Regions from separate parts of the Bacillus sp. 05T21 genome, predicted to be linked through region 1. Evidence: predicted binding sites of a transcription regulator. Region 1 holds the regulator's gene; each other region holds the start of a gene.
What was found. Region 1 encodes Rex, which represses fermentation and respiration genes when NADH is low (regulators of the CRP and FNR family bind a similar motif). Its sites were predicted from a motif close to TTGTGAAATATTTCACAA; they were not measured.
Positions count from the first base shown of each region.

Region 2: the regulator Rex is predicted to act here: its motif matches at 2,409-2,426, upstream of AC1DKZ_RS17545 (L-lactate dehydrogenase).
Region 3: the regulator Rex is predicted to act here: its motif matches at 1,769-1,786, upstream of AC1DKZ_RS24605 (DoxX family membrane protein).
Region 4: the regulator Rex is predicted to act here: its motif matches at 2,077-2,094, upstream of pflB (formate C-acetyltransferase).

Region 1 is NZ_JBFTMD010000049.1:7,677-11,922, forward strand. Features, by position in the region: gene groL (chaperonin GroEL) at 1-209, opposite strand, end outside; gene groES (co-chaperone GroES) at 247-531, opposite strand; gene AC1DKZ_RS31585 (CPBP family intramembrane glutamic endopeptidase) at 934-1,683, shown strand; gene AC1DKZ_RS31590 (YdiK family protein) at 1,680-1,871, shown strand; gene AC1DKZ_RS31595 (redox-sensing transcriptional repressor Rex) at 1,901-2,530, opposite strand; gene AC1DKZ_RS31600 (ABC-F family ATP-binding cassette domain-containing protein) at 2,718-4,246, shown strand, end outside.
Region 2 is NZ_JBFTMD010000009.1:83,986-88,231, forward strand. Features, by position in the region: gene AC1DKZ_RS17525 (MBL fold metallo-hydrolase) at 1-567, shown strand, start outside; gene AC1DKZ_RS17530 (lysostaphin resistance A-like protein) at 967-1,680, shown strand; gene AC1DKZ_RS17535 (hypothetical protein) at 1,824-2,009, shown strand; gene AC1DKZ_RS17540 (spore coat protein) at 2,023-2,271, shown strand; gene AC1DKZ_RS17545 (L-lactate dehydrogenase) at 2,518-3,468, shown strand; gene AC1DKZ_RS17550 (PTS sugar transporter subunit IIC) at 3,491-4,246, shown strand, end outside.
Region 3 is NZ_JBFTMD010000019.1:75,969-80,214, forward strand. Features, by position in the region: gene AC1DKZ_RS24595 (methionine ABC transporter permease) at 1-633, shown strand, start outside; gene AC1DKZ_RS24600 (SDR family oxidoreductase) at 682-1,458, opposite strand; gene AC1DKZ_RS24605 (DoxX family membrane protein) at 1,833-2,339, shown strand; gene AC1DKZ_RS24610 (S9 family peptidase) at 2,521-4,246, opposite strand, start outside.
Region 4 is NZ_JBFTMD010000011.1:27,200-31,445, forward strand. Features, by position in the region: gene pflB (formate C-acetyltransferase) at 1-1,966, opposite strand, end outside; gene AC1DKZ_RS19030 (glycosyltransferase family 2 protein) at 2,306-3,853, opposite strand; gene AC1DKZ_RS19035 (NAD-dependent epimerase/dehydratase family protein) at 3,846-4,246, opposite strand, start outside.

The DNA.
Region 1 (4,246 bases):
GCACCCATGTTTTCGAATGCATCTTCTAATTCGATTTCTTTTGCGATTGTTACACCGTCATTTGTAATAAGTGGTGAACCGAATTTTTTCTCAAGTACAACGTTACGACCTTTTGGTCCAAGCGTTACTTTTACTGCGTTTGCAAGAGTGTCGACACCGCGAAGCATCGAACGACGTGCTTCTTCACTAAATTTAATATCTTTTGCCATAATAATTGACCCCCTTGGATTTTTAAAATGTATATAATTAACCGATAATTGCTAAAATGTCACTTTCACGTAAAATCAAGTAGTCTGTACCTTCGTATTTCACTTCAGTACCTGCATATTTTGAGAAGATGATAAGATCACCTGCTGCTACCTCTAAAGCAACACGCTCACCATTTTCAAGCACTCGGCCTGTACCTACTGCAATAACTTTACCCTCTTGTGGTTTTTCTTTTGCAGTTTCTGGTAATACAATACCACTTGCTGTTTTTTCTTCTGCTTGAACAAGTTCAATTACAACGCGATCACCTAATGGCTTTAGCATGAACAACAACCTCCTCATTTTGTTATGTAAATTTTATTTATTAGCACTCAAGTCACACGAGTGCTAACACACTTCTAATAATAAATAATCTCAATTTCTTTTGCAAGTAAAAAAATCATAATTTTTTCGCAAATTACTTTATGCACTTTCCTATATAGCATTACTTCTTCTACTGCCTTTACCATATGAATCGTTGTTCCCACTTCTTGTATGTTACAATATGAAAGACACCCTAAGTTGTTTTCGCTAAACGTACAACTTTTTCCTGTCTCCTATTTTATTTTCAAATACTTATTTACAAAAAAAATATAATTCAAATGAAAGTTTATATCGTAGGTAGCATATTTACATGTTATCCTACCTTATCTCATACACTAGAGTTAGAAAGGATGGTTAAACCATTTGAAGAAACAATATTGGTGGATTATCGTTACATACATTTTAATGCAGTTATCTGGAATTGTTGGCTTACCACTACTCCTAAAAACAGGACTCTATGATAATAGAGGATTTACCATGGAGGAAAAAGGTCAAATCATAACGGGACATTGGGCAATCATTAGCTTCTTTGTTGCATTATGCATCGTGCTTTGGTTACTTAGAATAGATATTCGTGACAGGCATTTAGATAAAATGCGTGTTACGATCCCAGCTACAGTTGGTTGGATTATAATCGGTATTCTCTTAGCTTTCTCTTCCCAAATAATTGCCGGTATGATCGAAATGCGTCTACTAGGAATTAAACAAGGTTCGGAAAATACAATGAAGCTGATGGAAATTGCAAGAACGACACCTTGGTTCCTCATTGTTGTATCTATAATCGGACCTATCTTAGAGGAAATCGTATTTAGAAAAATTTTATTTGGCACACTTTATAAGAGATTTAATTTCTTTGTTGCTGCTATCATTAGTTCACTAGTATTCGCGGCGATTCATTTTGATTTTACTCACTTATTGGTATACACTTCTATGGGGCTCGTATTCGCCTTTTTATACGTAAAAACGAAACGAATTATAGTTCCTATTGCAGCCCATGTGGCAATGAATACATTAGTCGCTATTGGACAAATTTTTATGAGTAATGAGCAAATTCAAGAAATGATTAAAGAAGCTGAAAAAATGCAAGGCTTTATCGGAGGATTTTTAGTATGAGAAACTCACCATTGTTCATGGCTGCATTGTACTTTCTTCTTGGATGTATCTTTACACGCTTCGCCATTACGAACGTAACAGATACAATCTGGAATATGTGGACAATACTATTTGCAGTTATGGCAACAATTGATTTTAATTTGGCACTTCGCCTTATCTTAGTTAAATTCACAAAGAAAAAACAATAATAAAACGCAGAGGTCATCTCCTCTGCGTTTTATTGTGGATAATTCTTCAAAAAGTAAACAAGCGTTTGTAACTCTACAGCTAAATCAATGTGATGAATTCTTATATTCTCTGACACATTTAAGCGTGCTGGTGTGAAATTTAAAATACCATGCACGTTCGTTTCTGCCAATCTATCTGCCACAGATTGCGCTACTGTAGCGGGTACTGTTAATATTGCCACTTGTATATCAGTTGATAAACGTTCTTCTAGTTCATCCAAATGATATACAGGAATGCCTCCGATTTCTGTTCCAACTTTCTCTTCACTAACATCAAACGCCATTTCAATTTTTGTATTATTGTTTTTCGTGAAATTATAATGTAAGAAAGCGGTCCCTAAATTACCTACTCCAATAAGTGCCACGCGTGTTATATCATCTTGGTCGAGTGTTTCACGGAAAAATGATAATAAATAATTTACGTTATATCCATATCCTTTTTTCCCTAACGCTCCAAAATATGAAAAATCTCTTCGAATAGTTGCGGAATCAACCTTTACCGCTTCACTCAATTCGGCTGATGAAACACGTTGCTTACCAGAAAGAGATAAGTTTTGGATAAATCGATAGTATAGAGGCAATCGTTTGGCAGTGGCCTGTGGAATTTTTTGCTGATCCATATAACCTCTCCTCTCTTCCTATCTTTATTCTTATACTCGAATCAAATACAGAAGTTTAGTACTCATGAATTTCCTTGTATAATAAAGAGAAGAAGTATTCTCTCTTTATTTTAAACTATACACTATTTTTAGTATGATTGAGAAATATAAACATGGCAAAGTTAAGAAATTATTTGAGGTGAAAACATTGATATTATTACAAGTGAATGGGCTTTCGAAATTATACGGTGCAGAAACGATTCTTGCAAACATAAAATTGGAAGTACAAACAAAAGATCGTATCGCATTAGTCGGACGAAATGGAGCCGGAAAATCTACATTATTAAAAATAATAGCTGGCGAGTTATCTCATGATGGTGGTGAAATTATAAAACCGAAAGATGTCTCAATGGGGTATTTAGCTCAAAATACCGGATTAGAAACGTCTTTAACAATTTGGGATGAAATGTTAACCGTCTTTACACACTTGCAGCAGATGGAGACAAAACTTCGAAGGCTAGAGCAAGAGATGGGAAAAGAAGAAAACTTTTCAAATGCGGCTATATATGAGAAATTATTAGCTGATTATGACCAATTACAATTAGATTATAAGGATCAAGGCGGCTATCAGTACGAAGCGGATATACGCTCAATTTTAAGCGGTCTTGGCTTCCCAGTTGAAACGCATCAGACGAAAATTTCCACATTAAGTGGTGGACAAAAGACTCGATTAGCTCTTGGGAAATTATTATTAACTAGACCAGACTTACTTATTTTAGACGAACCTACAAACCATTTGGACATTGAGACACTAACAAGGCTTGAACAATATTTACAAGGCTATCCTGGCGCGATTTTAATCGTTTCCCATGACCGTTATTTCTTAGATAAACTCGTTACACAAGTATACGAAATTTCTAATAAGGAAAGCCGACGATTTGTTGGTAACTACAGTAAATATTTAGATTCAAAATCAGCTCTATACGAGCAAGAGATGAAGCGTTATGAAAAACAACAAGATGAAATTTCTAAACTGGAAGACTTTGTACAAAAAAATATAGCTCGTGCATCTACGACAAAACGCGCTCAAAGTCGCCGTAAACAATTAGACAGAATGGAAGTATTAACTAGACCATTAGGCGATTCTAAATCAGCTTCCTTCCACTTCGATATTGAAAAACAAAGTGGAAATGATGTTTTACAAGTGAAAGATGCAACTATTGGCTATTATCAGGAACCGATTATTGAACATGTAAATATGCGCTTAACTCGCGGTGACAGTGTTGCCTTAGTTGGGCCGAACGGAATTGGAAAATCTACATTATTAAAATCCATTGTGAATAAGTTACAGCTATTACATGGAAACGTTGCTTTCGGATCAAATGTATCTGTTGGTTATTATGATCAAGAACAAGCCAACTTAACATCTTCGAAGCGAGTTTTAAATGAATTATGGGATGAATATCCCCTGCAACCTGAAAAAGAAATTCGCACTATACTAGGCAACTTTTTATTCACAGGGGATGATGTACTCAAACCCGTATCTTCTCTTAGTGGTGGACAAAAGGCTCGACTAGCTCTTGCAAAACTTATGATGCAAAAATCCAATTTATTAATTCTCGATGAGCCAACAAACCATCTTGATTTAAATAGTAAAGAGATTTTGGAGAATGCTTTAATTGATTACCCAGGTACTCTTCTATTCGTCTCTCATGACCGCTACTTTATTAATCGCGT
Region 2 (4,246 bases), on a different contig from region 1:
ATAGGGAAACCGATTACGAATATTGTTATTACACATGCGCATGATGACCATATAGGAGCACTTGATGCGATAAAACACGAGCTGCCGGATGTTACGGTTTATATTTCTAAAAGAGATGCTCATTTACTTGAAGGAGATATGGCACTGCAAAATGGAGAACGAAACACACCGATAAAAGTGGGTGTGTCCAAAAAGATAAAGACGATTCCAGATATTCTTCTTCAAGAGGGTGATCAAATTGGTTCTCTTTTAGCGATTGAGACTCCAGGTCATACACCAGGTTCAATGGCGTTTTTAGATACGAGGAACGATGCACTAATTGTTGGAGATGCGTTTCAAACTAAAGGAGGAGTGGCGGTCGCAGGACAAATAAAGTGGCTCTTTCCGTTTCCTGTGTTTGGGACTTGGGATGCAGAAACTGCCTTGGCAAGCGCTCAAAAATTGCTGGAATATAAACCATCTATATTGGCGACAGGGCACGGAAAGATGATTAAAGATCCTTTGCTACGCATGAAACTAGCGATTGAAGAAGCAGAAAGGAATTTAACTAGAAAGAGCCTCAAATAATTTTGAGGCTCTTTTTGCTAGATGATATTATCTTGCAGGTTTGAAAAATGTGTATATGGCTAAGGAAAAGCAAACGAAAATAAATGCGATAGGGTCTTGATAGGGATTAGGTTCAGGGCCCTTCTGGATTTCTGTAAGGAAGTCATGTGTTTTCATGTTCATTTCTCCTTCAATTAGTAAGTTTTATATGATGCGAGGGTTATGGTGGATAGATAAGAAATTTTTGGAATTTCATCTAATAATTATTCTATAGTAATCTAATTCAAAAAACTATATAATACAAAGCTTTCATGATATGTAAAATTGCATATTATTCTTTTTGAAAAAAATTGTTATATTATCTATATATTTACATTAAAGGTTTTTCGTTAAGGGAATGAAAACAAATGGAGGAATAGTATGAGAAAAACAGTGTTAGACGCGTATAATGCAGAAAGAAAAGTAGATAACATAACATATAAAAATCTAGTTGTAACGATTGCAAGCATTCTAGGGTTCTCACTCTTAGGGGGATTATTTCTTGCTTTAGCCCTTGGAATTTTTGGAGAAGAGGTATTACGTGCTAATTTAGAGGGATATTATTTACTTCTATTTGATGCAGCTGTTGTTACTATTGTTTTATTTGCTTATAAACCAGTGCTTCATTTTATTAAGAACATTTGGGATGTATCTGTTTTAAAAAATGGGAAAACCTACTTGTATTTATTAATAGGTTTTATCATCATTGCATTAACTCAGTATGTAATGTTAGAGTTGTTTAGCTTTGAAAGTGCAGAGCAGCAACGAGATCAATTAGGGAGCTTAGGACTTCAAAATAGTCTACAAAGTATTATATATGTGTTAAGTGTTGCTATAATTACACCAATTAAAGAAGAAATTTTATATAGAGGTATTTTGTATCGATTTTTTGAAAAGAAATATAGTTTTCTAGTTGGTACTATTATTTCTTCCTTCATCTTTGGGATTCTTCATGGTGGTTTTCCGATTACGGCAATGATTATGGGGATTGTATTTGCTATGTTATATAAGAAAACACAATCTATTGTACCTAGCATCATTTTACATATTGTATGGAACCTACTTGTGAGTATAAGTATGATTGTTTCTTTATAAATTTGAATGAATATTTAGCAGAAAAGATGAATGGCCTAGCTATTCATCTTTTATTTTGTTTATATATGGGAAAAGTTAATGAATACAATCCAAAAAGAACCAAATACTAATGATGAATGAACAAAGAAAGGCGGGTATGTTATATGCAAAATTTAACAGAGCTTGAAGTAGAAAACTTACGTCATTTAATTGGTGGACATGCGACGATTATTAACAAATTGGAACAGTATGCACAGGCTTGTACGGACCCACAGCTAAAGCAAATGCTTGAGAAGGATGCACAAGATGCACGAAATACGAAACAACAATTAATGACTTTTCTAGGATAGGAGGAAGAGAGAAATGAATGAAAAAGATATGGTAAATGATTATTTAGCAGGGTTAAATTCAAGTTTAACAAGTTATGCAAATTATATTTCTCAGTCTGATAATGAACAGTTACATCAAACGTTAATTCAAATTCGTAATCAAGATGAGATGCGTCAACGTAATATGTATGAATACGCAAAGCAAAAGAGTTATTACAAACCGGCAGCACCTGCTAATCCAATGATTGTACAGCAATTAAAAAGTCAATTAAGTGCGGAATAGTGTGATGAATGAAACGAGCGAATGGATTCGCTCGTTTTTTTGTTTGGTATATGTCAATAAATACATAAAAAATATTTTTTCAGTTGTAACAAATATGACGAAAATTGAATATAACAATTCACAAAAAGGACAAAAGTTTGTTCAATGTTTCACAAAGTATCCATGGTTTCTATCGTGGGAATCTTTATAATTAGGAGTGTAAAGAACAAAAGAAATAGATTACATGATCGATTAGGAGAGATTGCTATGAATAGAAACACAAGAAAAATTGCAATTATTGGTACTGGATTAGTTGGATCGAGCTGTGCGTATTCAATTGTGAATCAAGGCATATGTGAAGAATTATTATTAATTGATATAAATCATGAACGAGCAGTTGGAGAAGCGATGGATTTATCACATTGCATTAACTTTACAAATACAAGAACAAAAGTATATGCAGGAAGTTATGAAGACTGCAAAGATATGGACATTGTAATTATTACAGCAGGACCAGCGCCAAAACCTGGACAAAGCCGTTTAGACACTTTAGGAGCAAGTGCAAAGATTATGGAAAGCATTGTTGGCGGCGTAATGGAAAGTGGATTTGATGGTATTTTCTTACTCGCATCGAACCCAGTTGATATTATTACATATCAAGTGTGGAAATTATCTGGATTACCTAGAAATCGTGTGATAGGTACTGGTACATCATTAGATTCTTCTCGCTTAAGAACAATTTTATCTGAAATGTTACATGTAGATCCTCGTAGTATTCATGGGTATTCATTAGGAGAACATGGTGATTCTCAAATGGTTGCTTGGTCTCACGTAACTGTTGGTGGAAAATCAATTCTGCAAATTTTAGAGGAACAAAAAGAACGCTTAGGTGAAATAGATTTAGATGAAATCGTTGAGAAGACTGCAAAAGCTGGATGGGAAATTTATAAGCGCAAAGGAACTACTTATTACGGAATCGGAAATTCTTTAGCTTATATTGCTCGCTCAATTTTCAATGATGATCACCGTGTTATCGCTGTTTCAGCCATTTTAGATGGTGAATATGGCGAATACGATATTTGTACAGGAGTACCAGCAATTATTACTAGAGATGGTATAAGAGAAGTGGTAGAACTAAACTTATCAGAAGATGAAGAAAGTCGCTTTGCAAAATCAAACGATGTTTTACGCGATTATATGAAAACAATTGGTTACTAAATTATAGGAGAAGGTGAAACAAATGAAGGAATATATAATGTCTCGTGTGTTTAAAGCTTCAGCCGGAATCGCACAGGGTATTTTCGTATCCCTTGGAATTGGTTTACTGATCGAAAATATAGGAAGAATTGTTGATATCCCATTACTTATTACAATCGGAATTGTTGCAAAATCACTTATGGCACCAGCAATTGGAGCCGGGATTGCCTTTATGCTCGGTGCAAACGGACTCGTAATTTTCTCAGCGATGGTAGCTGGAGCAATTGGAGCTGGTTCAATTTCAATTACTGAAGCTGGTCTCATCATTAAAACAGGTGAACCAATCGGTGCATTATTAACAGCGACTTTAGCAGTTTATATTGGTAAACGATTAAGCGGAAAAACTGCTTTAGATATGATGCTCGTTCCATTTGCAGCAATATTAGGTTCTGGTTTAGTCGGTATTTGGTTAGCTCAAAATATTAGCCCAGTTTTAAATACAGTTGGAGCATTCATTAAAGATAGTTCAGCTGGTAGCCCGTTTATCGCTTCTATCGTGATTGCTGTAGTTTGGGGATTGTTACTTATTTCTCCAGCTTCATCAGCTGCGTTAGCGATAGCGCTTAGCTTAGACGGTGTTGCAGGCGGTGCAGCACTTGCAGGATGTGTTGCTCAATTTATCGGATTCTCTGTTATTTCAGCGAAAGAAAATAACTTAGGCGGCATATTAGCTCAGGCACTTTGTACTCCAAAAGTGCAGTTACCGAACATTACTAAAAATCCAATGATTCTCGTCCCA
Region 3 (4,246 bases), on a different contig from region 1:
GTAATATGGGAAGCAACAATTCAAACCTTTCAAATGACATCTATTTCACTACTTATCTCTATTCTTATTGCATTACCACTCGGCGTCACACTTGTTTTAACGAGACCTGGTGGACAGCGAGAAAATAAAATTATCTATCCTATTCTTAATACAGTTATTAATATCATTCGTTCTCTTCCATTTATCATTCTATTATTCTTCATTTTACCTTTTACAAAGTTTCTAATGGGAACGTCCATTGGCGTACAAGGTGTTATCGTACCACTTGTTGTCTTCACAGCCCCTTACATTGCCCGTTTAATGGAAACTGCTTTATTAGAAGTGGACCGTGGTGTCATTGAAGCATATCAAGCAATGGGAGTCTCTACTTTAAAAATCATTTGGCACGTTATGATTAAAGAAGCTCGCCCGTCTCTCGTACTTGGATTAACAATCGCAACGATCGGCTTAATCGGTGCAACAGCAATGGCTGGACTTGTAGGTGCTGGCGGCCTTGGTGATTTAGCATATCGATTCGGGCATTTACGCTACGAACCTGAAGTAATGTATGCAACAGTCTTTATTTTGATTATCCTCGTTCAAGGATTACAGTCATTAGGGAATGGTATAGCACGAAGATTGAAGAAAGATTAAAAAGAAGGTATCTCACTGAAATGAGATACCTTCTTTTTAATTATAAAATTATCTCTTAAATCCACCTTCTGAATGAATAACTTGCCCTGTAATCCATTCGGCTTCTTCGCTCACTAAAAACTTAATAAGCCTTGCTGCATCCCTCGGCTCACCAATTCTCCCAAAAGGAAACATCGGTCTTAATCCTTGCTTTATCTCCTCAGTCATCCATCCTGTACTAGTTGGACCTGGATTAATTGCATTCACTGTTATCCCTAAATGGGCCACTTCCGCTGATAACGTACTAGTAAGAGCGTCAATTGCTCCCTTCGTTGTTGCATACGCTAATTCTCCTGCCATAGGTCCTTTAAATTGTCCCGACGTCATATTCACAATTCTACCACCAGATTTCTTATCAAACCTTTGGGCAAATTGACTACTTAACAATGTAGTCGCACGAACATTTACCATGTAGTGCTTATCTAGTTCTTCAGCAGTCAAATTAGAGAAATCATTATTTGTAGAATATGCTGCATTATTAATTAATATATGAGGGTACCCTAATTGTTCAGTAACTTTATTTATAAGCTGATTTGATGCATCATTCTGAGTTAGATCTAACTCCATGCTCGATACTTTGACACCGTTTTGTATCAACTTTTCTTTTAATTGTATTTGTTCATTTTTATCAACGCCCCAAGGCATCTCTTTATCGTATTCTGTCCAATACGTAAAAAATATATCGTATCCAGCCTCTGCTAACTCCGTGCAAATAGCTGCTCCTATACCGTCTAGACGACTAACACCTGTAACAACAGCTACTTTATTTTTCAATTGATTCATCATATACTCCTCCAAGTTTAAAGGACGCATATTTTATATAAGAGATATAAATTTCCCCACATAGGCATCTACCCTTACAAAGGGGATGTACAAGCTAAATATGCAGTCCTTGAATGATTTACAGATAGCTAAATAAACCCTCACTTACGAGAGAAAAATTCATCTATCTAATTTCTAATCATTACAAGTTCATCCACATATCTACTCTTTGCCTCCTTTTGATATATCTCCATTATTAGTCTACCAAAATAGATGAAATGTTACAAAAAATAAAACAATTACTCCTAACCTATTTTTGTTCACATTTCCTCCATTGTGAATTTATTCACAATGGATATATAATAAACATGTAAATACAATACATTGGAGGGATTTCAATGGTTATCAATTTTTTAAGAACTGATAAACGCGCTACTTTCATATTATTATTTTTACGACTTTACATAGGATATGCATGGCTCGCTGCTGGAATAGGAAAAGTTTTTGGACAGTCTTTTGATGCAAGTGGTTTTCTAAAAGGAGCTATCGCTCAAGCATCAGGTGACCACCCTGCAGTACAAGGTTGGTGGGCAGATTTTCTTCAACATTTTGTTCTTCCAAACGCAGACCTATTTAGCTTTTTAGTTCAATGGGGAGAAATTTTAGTAGGGCTAGGTTTGATTTTAGGTGGATTAACAAAAACAGCTGCATTTTTCGGCATCATAATGAACCTTTCATTTTTATTAAGCGGAACTGTTAGTGTAAACCCAAACCTGCTTATTTTAACTATGTTCATTTTAGTTGCAGGACATAATGCTGGACGTATTGGATTAGATGGTTATGTTTTCTCAAAACTTTTCAAAAAAAATAACCGTGAAGCATATAAATTAAGTAAAACTGCATAAGAATAGTTCATCTTTTAAATATAAATAAGGAAAGAGCCTACATTCAGGCTCTTTTCTCATTTACACCAAAACATTTCACAGTTTGCCTTATCCGAAATGTGAAACTCAATCATATATAACCGAATAAATGTGTACGACTTTATTTCAAGCACCTAAAAAGCTTAAAGACTACAACAAGCCATTATAAAACCCTAAATTCTTTCATACTTTCTCCAAGAATATAGTGTGAAAACCACATCAAATTCTGCTTCATAATAGCCACATTAATTCTTGGCTGGTCAGAACTATATGCCATTCCTTTAAAAATAATTAATTCTGTATCAACTTCCATATCCCTTAACCCTTGATATAGCTCATATGCATTGGAAGTTGGAATCCTTGCATCCTTTTCGCCATGTTGGATTAAGGTAGGCGTACAGGCTGATTTAATATATGTCATTGGCGATGTTTTTGTATATATATCTGGATCATTCCATGGAGTATTTCCTAAATGCATTCTAATAAAGTAAGGGATATCTGTATTTACATAATGGGTACTCCAGTTAGTAATTCCGCCCCCAACTGAAATAGCTTTAAATCTATTACTAAACGTAGAACAGAAGGCCGATATATATCCTCCGTTACTCCATCCCATAACTCCTACTCTATCTTTATCTACAATCCCTTGCTCAACTAGTTCATCCACTCCAGATATAACATCCTCATAGTCAGCAATTCCCTGTTTTCTATAGTTGGCTTTTAAGAACTCATTACCATAGCCAGAACTTCCTCTATAGTTTAGCTCTAAAACTATAAAGCCTTTTTCGATAAACTGCTCAATCGGATATTTCTCATTAAAACAGTCTGAGAATATCGGAAAAGATGCCCAAGCTGGTCCACCATGGATTACTACTAATAAAGGATATTTTTTGTTGGCATCAAAATCTACTGGGGTTGATAAAACACCCTCTATTTCAAGACCATCACTACTTTGCCATGAGATTATTTCCCTGTTACTTTTCAGCTTCCCTTTAAAAAAGCTATTTTCATCCGTTATTTTTTTATCGTCTAAATAGATTTCAAAGGTTTCATTTGTTATAGCCTTACTATAGGATATATGATGTCCATCCCTTGTTATAGAAGCATCCATTATAAAGCCATCTACTTTGTCACTTAACATTTCCACAGTGCCATCTTCACATAGCAACCCAATGAGATAATTAGTTTTATCCTGCCATCTAATTAAAATCCCCTTATCTGTCCACTGTAATGGCATAACCGTACTATCAAAGTTTGTTAGAGGCTGAATTACCTCTCCAGTATTCATATCATATATCTCTAATATACTTTCTTGTATATGGTTTCTATAGTACTCCTTCTCCCTTATGCTTGCTGAGTAACATATTTTGCTGCCCTCAGGAGAAAAGCAAACGCTCCCGCCCAACAACTTATCTACATTCATCTTTTGTAGTTCCTCAACTTCAACATCTAATATGTATAGATCACCATTCATATGATCGTTTAGGCTTGGTGTAGCCATAAATACAACCTTTTTCCCATCATTTGAAATATCAAAGTTATGTATATAAAAATCCTTACCCTCCGTTAATTGATAAAGACCGCTAATCTCACGTTCCTCTTTATCATTTTGTATCCCTTTTTCTATTTCAATGTAATATAAACAATTATTCTGATGTTCCTTACCTACATGGTGGAAGTCCCCATATAGCTCTTTACGTTTCTTTATTTCCTCACATTCTTTTGACTGTGCAACATAATAAAAACCTTTACCAGTAGGCTCCCATTTGAATGTACTGACCCCTTCTTTCTCATCAGTAATTTGTAACTCACTATAACCATCTATTGACTTAACAAAGATTTGATTTTTCTTATTATCCCTCTCACCAACTGGGCTAAGGTATGCGATA
Region 4 (4,246 bases), on a different contig from region 1:
CTTGTGCATCTTCATATGGTAATTTAGCTACAGATAATAATGATGCTAATGCACCTTTTGTATCACGGCCATGCATTGGGTTTGCGCCCGGTGCAAATGGTTCTCCAGTACGACGTCCATCTGGAGTGTTACCAGTTTTCTTACCGTATACAACGTTAGATGTGATTGTTAAGATTGACATTGTATGAACAGAATTACGGTATGTTTTATGTTTGCGAAGCTTGTTCATAAATGTTTTCACAAGATTTACTGCAATTTCATCTACACGATCATCATTGTTACCGTATTTAGGGAAATCTCCCTCAATTTCGAAATCAACTGCAATACCATTTTCATCACGAATTGGTTTTACTTGTGCATATTTAATTGCACTTAAAGAATCTGCTACTACAGATAATCCAGCGATACCTGTTGCCATTGTACGAAGAACATTTGTATCATGAAGTGCCATTTCAATACGTTCATAGCTATATTTATCGTGCATATAGTGAATTACATTTAATGTATTTAAGTATAGACCAGCTAACCATTCCATTGTCATATCGAATTTACGCATAACTTCTTCATAATCTAATACTTCAGAAGTAATTGGTGCGTATTCAGGACCAACTTGTGCTTTTGACTTTTCATCTTTACCACCGTTAACCGCATATAGTAATGCTTTCGCTAAGTTTGCACGTGCTCCGAAGAACTGCATTTGTTTACCGATTCTCATTGCTGATACACAACAAGCAATACCGTAGTCATCACCGTAGTCAGGACGCATAATGTCATCATTTTCGTATTGAATTGCTGATGTTTTAATAGACATTTTCGCACAGTAGTTTTTAAAGTTCTCTGGTAATTGTTTAGACCAAAGAACTGTTAAGTTTGGTTCTGGAGCTGGTCCTAAATTATCTAATGTATGCAAGAAACGGAATGAGTTTTTTGTTACTAACGGACGACCATCTAACGCCATACCACCGATAGATTCAGTTACCCAAGTTGGATCTCCAGAGAATAGTTCATTGTAATCAGGTGTTCTTGCAAATTTCACAAGACGTAATTTCATAATGAAGTGATCCACAATTTCTTGTGCTGCTTCTTCTGTTAAAGTACCATTTGCTAAATCTCTTTCAATGTAAACATCTAAGAATGTAGAGGTACGTCCAAGGCTCATTGCTGCCCCGTTTTGCTCTTTAATTGCTGCAAGATAAGCAAAGTATAACCATTGGAAAGCCTCTTGTGCATTTGTAGCTGGCTTAGAAATATCGAATCCATGAGAAGCAGCCATCTGTTTTAACTCTTGAAGTGCACGCATTTGCTCAGATAATTCTTCGCGTAAACGCATTGTATCTTCGCTCATTACACCACCAGTTAAATTATAATCAGCTTTTTTCGCTTCAATTAAATGATCTATACCATATAGCGCTACGCGGCGATAGTCACCGATAATACGTCCACGTCCATATGCATCTGGAAGACCAGTAATAACACCTGATTTACGAGCCGCTTTCATTTCTGGTGTGTATGCATCAAATACACCTTGATTATGAGTTTTACGCCAGTCTCTGAAAATACTGCTAAGTTCTTTATCCATTTCATATCCATACGCTTCACACGCTTGTTCCGCCATACGAATACCACCATATGGTTGTAAAGAACGTTTAAATGGTTTATCAGTTTGGAAACCGACCACTTTTTCAATATCTTTATTTAAATATCCTGGTTCATGTGATGTAATAGAAGAAACAATTTTTGTATCCATATCAAGAACGCCACCGTTTTCACGTTCCTTTGTTGTTAAATCCATTACTTGATCCCAAAGTTTTTTCGTTTCTTCAGTTGCTTCCGCTAAGAAAGAGTCTTCTCCCTCGTAAACGTTTACATTATTTAAAATGAAATCGCGAACATCAATCTCTGCTTTCCATTTTTCACCTTTAAAGTTTTCCCACGCGTTTTTTACATTTTCTAATACTTGAGTCATCCTAATCTCCTCCATTTTTGATTAGTACAGGACTACGTTTTTTTATATAACAGCTTACACACTTAGAATACTACTTTTTTTCGAAAGTGAACGAAATAGTTGTGACATGTTTGTGAAACATTGAGCAAACCACTGTATACATAGTGTTAACTTCATATAAAACTCTTTATAATTAACCCTTTCTTTAATTGTATTTTTTTGGTATTCTTATATACGAGTCCTATTTTGTAATATAAGAACGATACCCATTGTAGATCTGTAATACTCTTATCTCCTAATCTGTTATAGTTTTTATAACAGAGCAAAAAAGTGTACATACGTTGTACACTTTTTTTGTTACTACTCTAAAACATCTCTTTTTCTATTCCCATCATAGAATCCACCACGACTACCTTCCAATACAATTAATTGCTCTAACCCTTCTATATGATCACCTATAATTCGAAGGACAGCTGGAGGATGACCTATTTTTGCAAAATGTTCACTGGGACGAATACGGTTCATCTTATCGACCTCAACACGACTTACACATGCGATTTCGAATCCTGAAAGAATAGCTTTCACTTGCGCTACGCAAGGTGACAGTAAAGATCTATACCCAATTGCTTGCAAACATGTACGGCTAAACGCATTAGGTACAGCAATAAGAGAGCCTACTCCTAAATCTTTTCTATCACAAGCTAAATTTAATGCATATTTAAATGCTGTTACAAGATGAAGTGGTACTCTCAAATCTAAATAATGATTTAAATCATTTAATGCGACATCCGTTCCATCTGCAATAGCTTTTGCAAAGGGATATAGCTCACTAGCTGGAATAACAAAATCACCGTCTATAAATAAAACAATTTCTCCTTTTGCAAAATAAGTTCCAAGCGAACGCCCCACATCGTTTCCAAGTGCTTCTTTATACACAATTGTTGTTGCTCCCTTGTCTTTTGCAATTGTTGCCGTTTTATCGGACGAACCATTTACAACAACGATGATTTCAAAAGCTTCAATTTTGCGAAGCTCTTCTATAAGGTTTCCAATTGTTTTCTCTTCATTTTGCACAGGAATAATTACCGATAATTGCTCTCCTTTATACAACTTAGATGTAACGCCCCATCCTTGATAAAAATCTTCAAAATTTAGAGTATGATAGACACTCTCTCTTTTCCTATTTCCATCATAATATCCTCCGCGCCCATCGCTGCCTAATATCCGCTCTGCTACAGCTTCTATATGATCACCTATCATTCGTTTTTCAGATTGAGAAAGATCCGTGCCATATGCAGCATGCTCGAATGGACGAAATTTATTTGGCGTAATAACTTCAATTGCACAATGACGACTAATTCTCCATTTACTTTGTGCTAGGCGTAGATGAGCCACAATAGGATTAACAAAACATTCGTATCCAATACTTTGCACAACTTCCTTCGTCAGCGCATGAGGTACAGATAATAAAGAATCAATTTTTAATTCTTCACGCTCTAACATTGCATTTAATATTTGGCGCCATACTGTCACGGAGTGCGGTTTTTGTTTCTTTAAAAATAATGCGTCTACATTATTTAAAACGATGTCCGCCTGATCATGTAAAATCGGATTAAGGAATAATTGTAATTTTGAAGTTTGAATAGCAAAATCTCCATCTACAAACAGTAATACATCACCTATCGCATGTTTTGCACCAACTGCGCGTCCAACGTCGTTACCAAGTGACTCTTTATACTGGATTACTGTACATCCTAAGCTCTCAGCAATCGCTTCTGTACCATCATTACAACCATTTGCTACTACAATAATCTCTACTGGATTCAATGGTTTTACCGATTGAACCACATCTGAAATCGTATCCACTTCATTACATACGGGAATAATAACTGATAACGACTTAGCCATTGTTTTCTTCACGAAACCATTTAATAGTTTCTTTCAATCCTTGTTCCCACGTTACTTTCGCTTGAAACTGAACAAGTTCTCTTAATTTCGTTACGTCTGGTCTTCTATTTGGAATCTCTTCAAATCCATGTGGATATACTTCCTCAAATGGAACGTGCACAATTTTGGAAATAGACTTCGTTAATTTTTTTATATCTTCCGCTACTACCCTTATATTTTTTTCATTCTCAGAACCTATATTAATAATTTCACCATTTACCTTCTCATCCATTGCACAAATTGTTGCCTCGACCGCATCACTTACATACGTAAAGCAGCGTGTCTGCTTTCCATCTCCATACACGAGAATATCGTCACCTTGCAAAGCCGCACGAATAAATCGTGGAATTACTC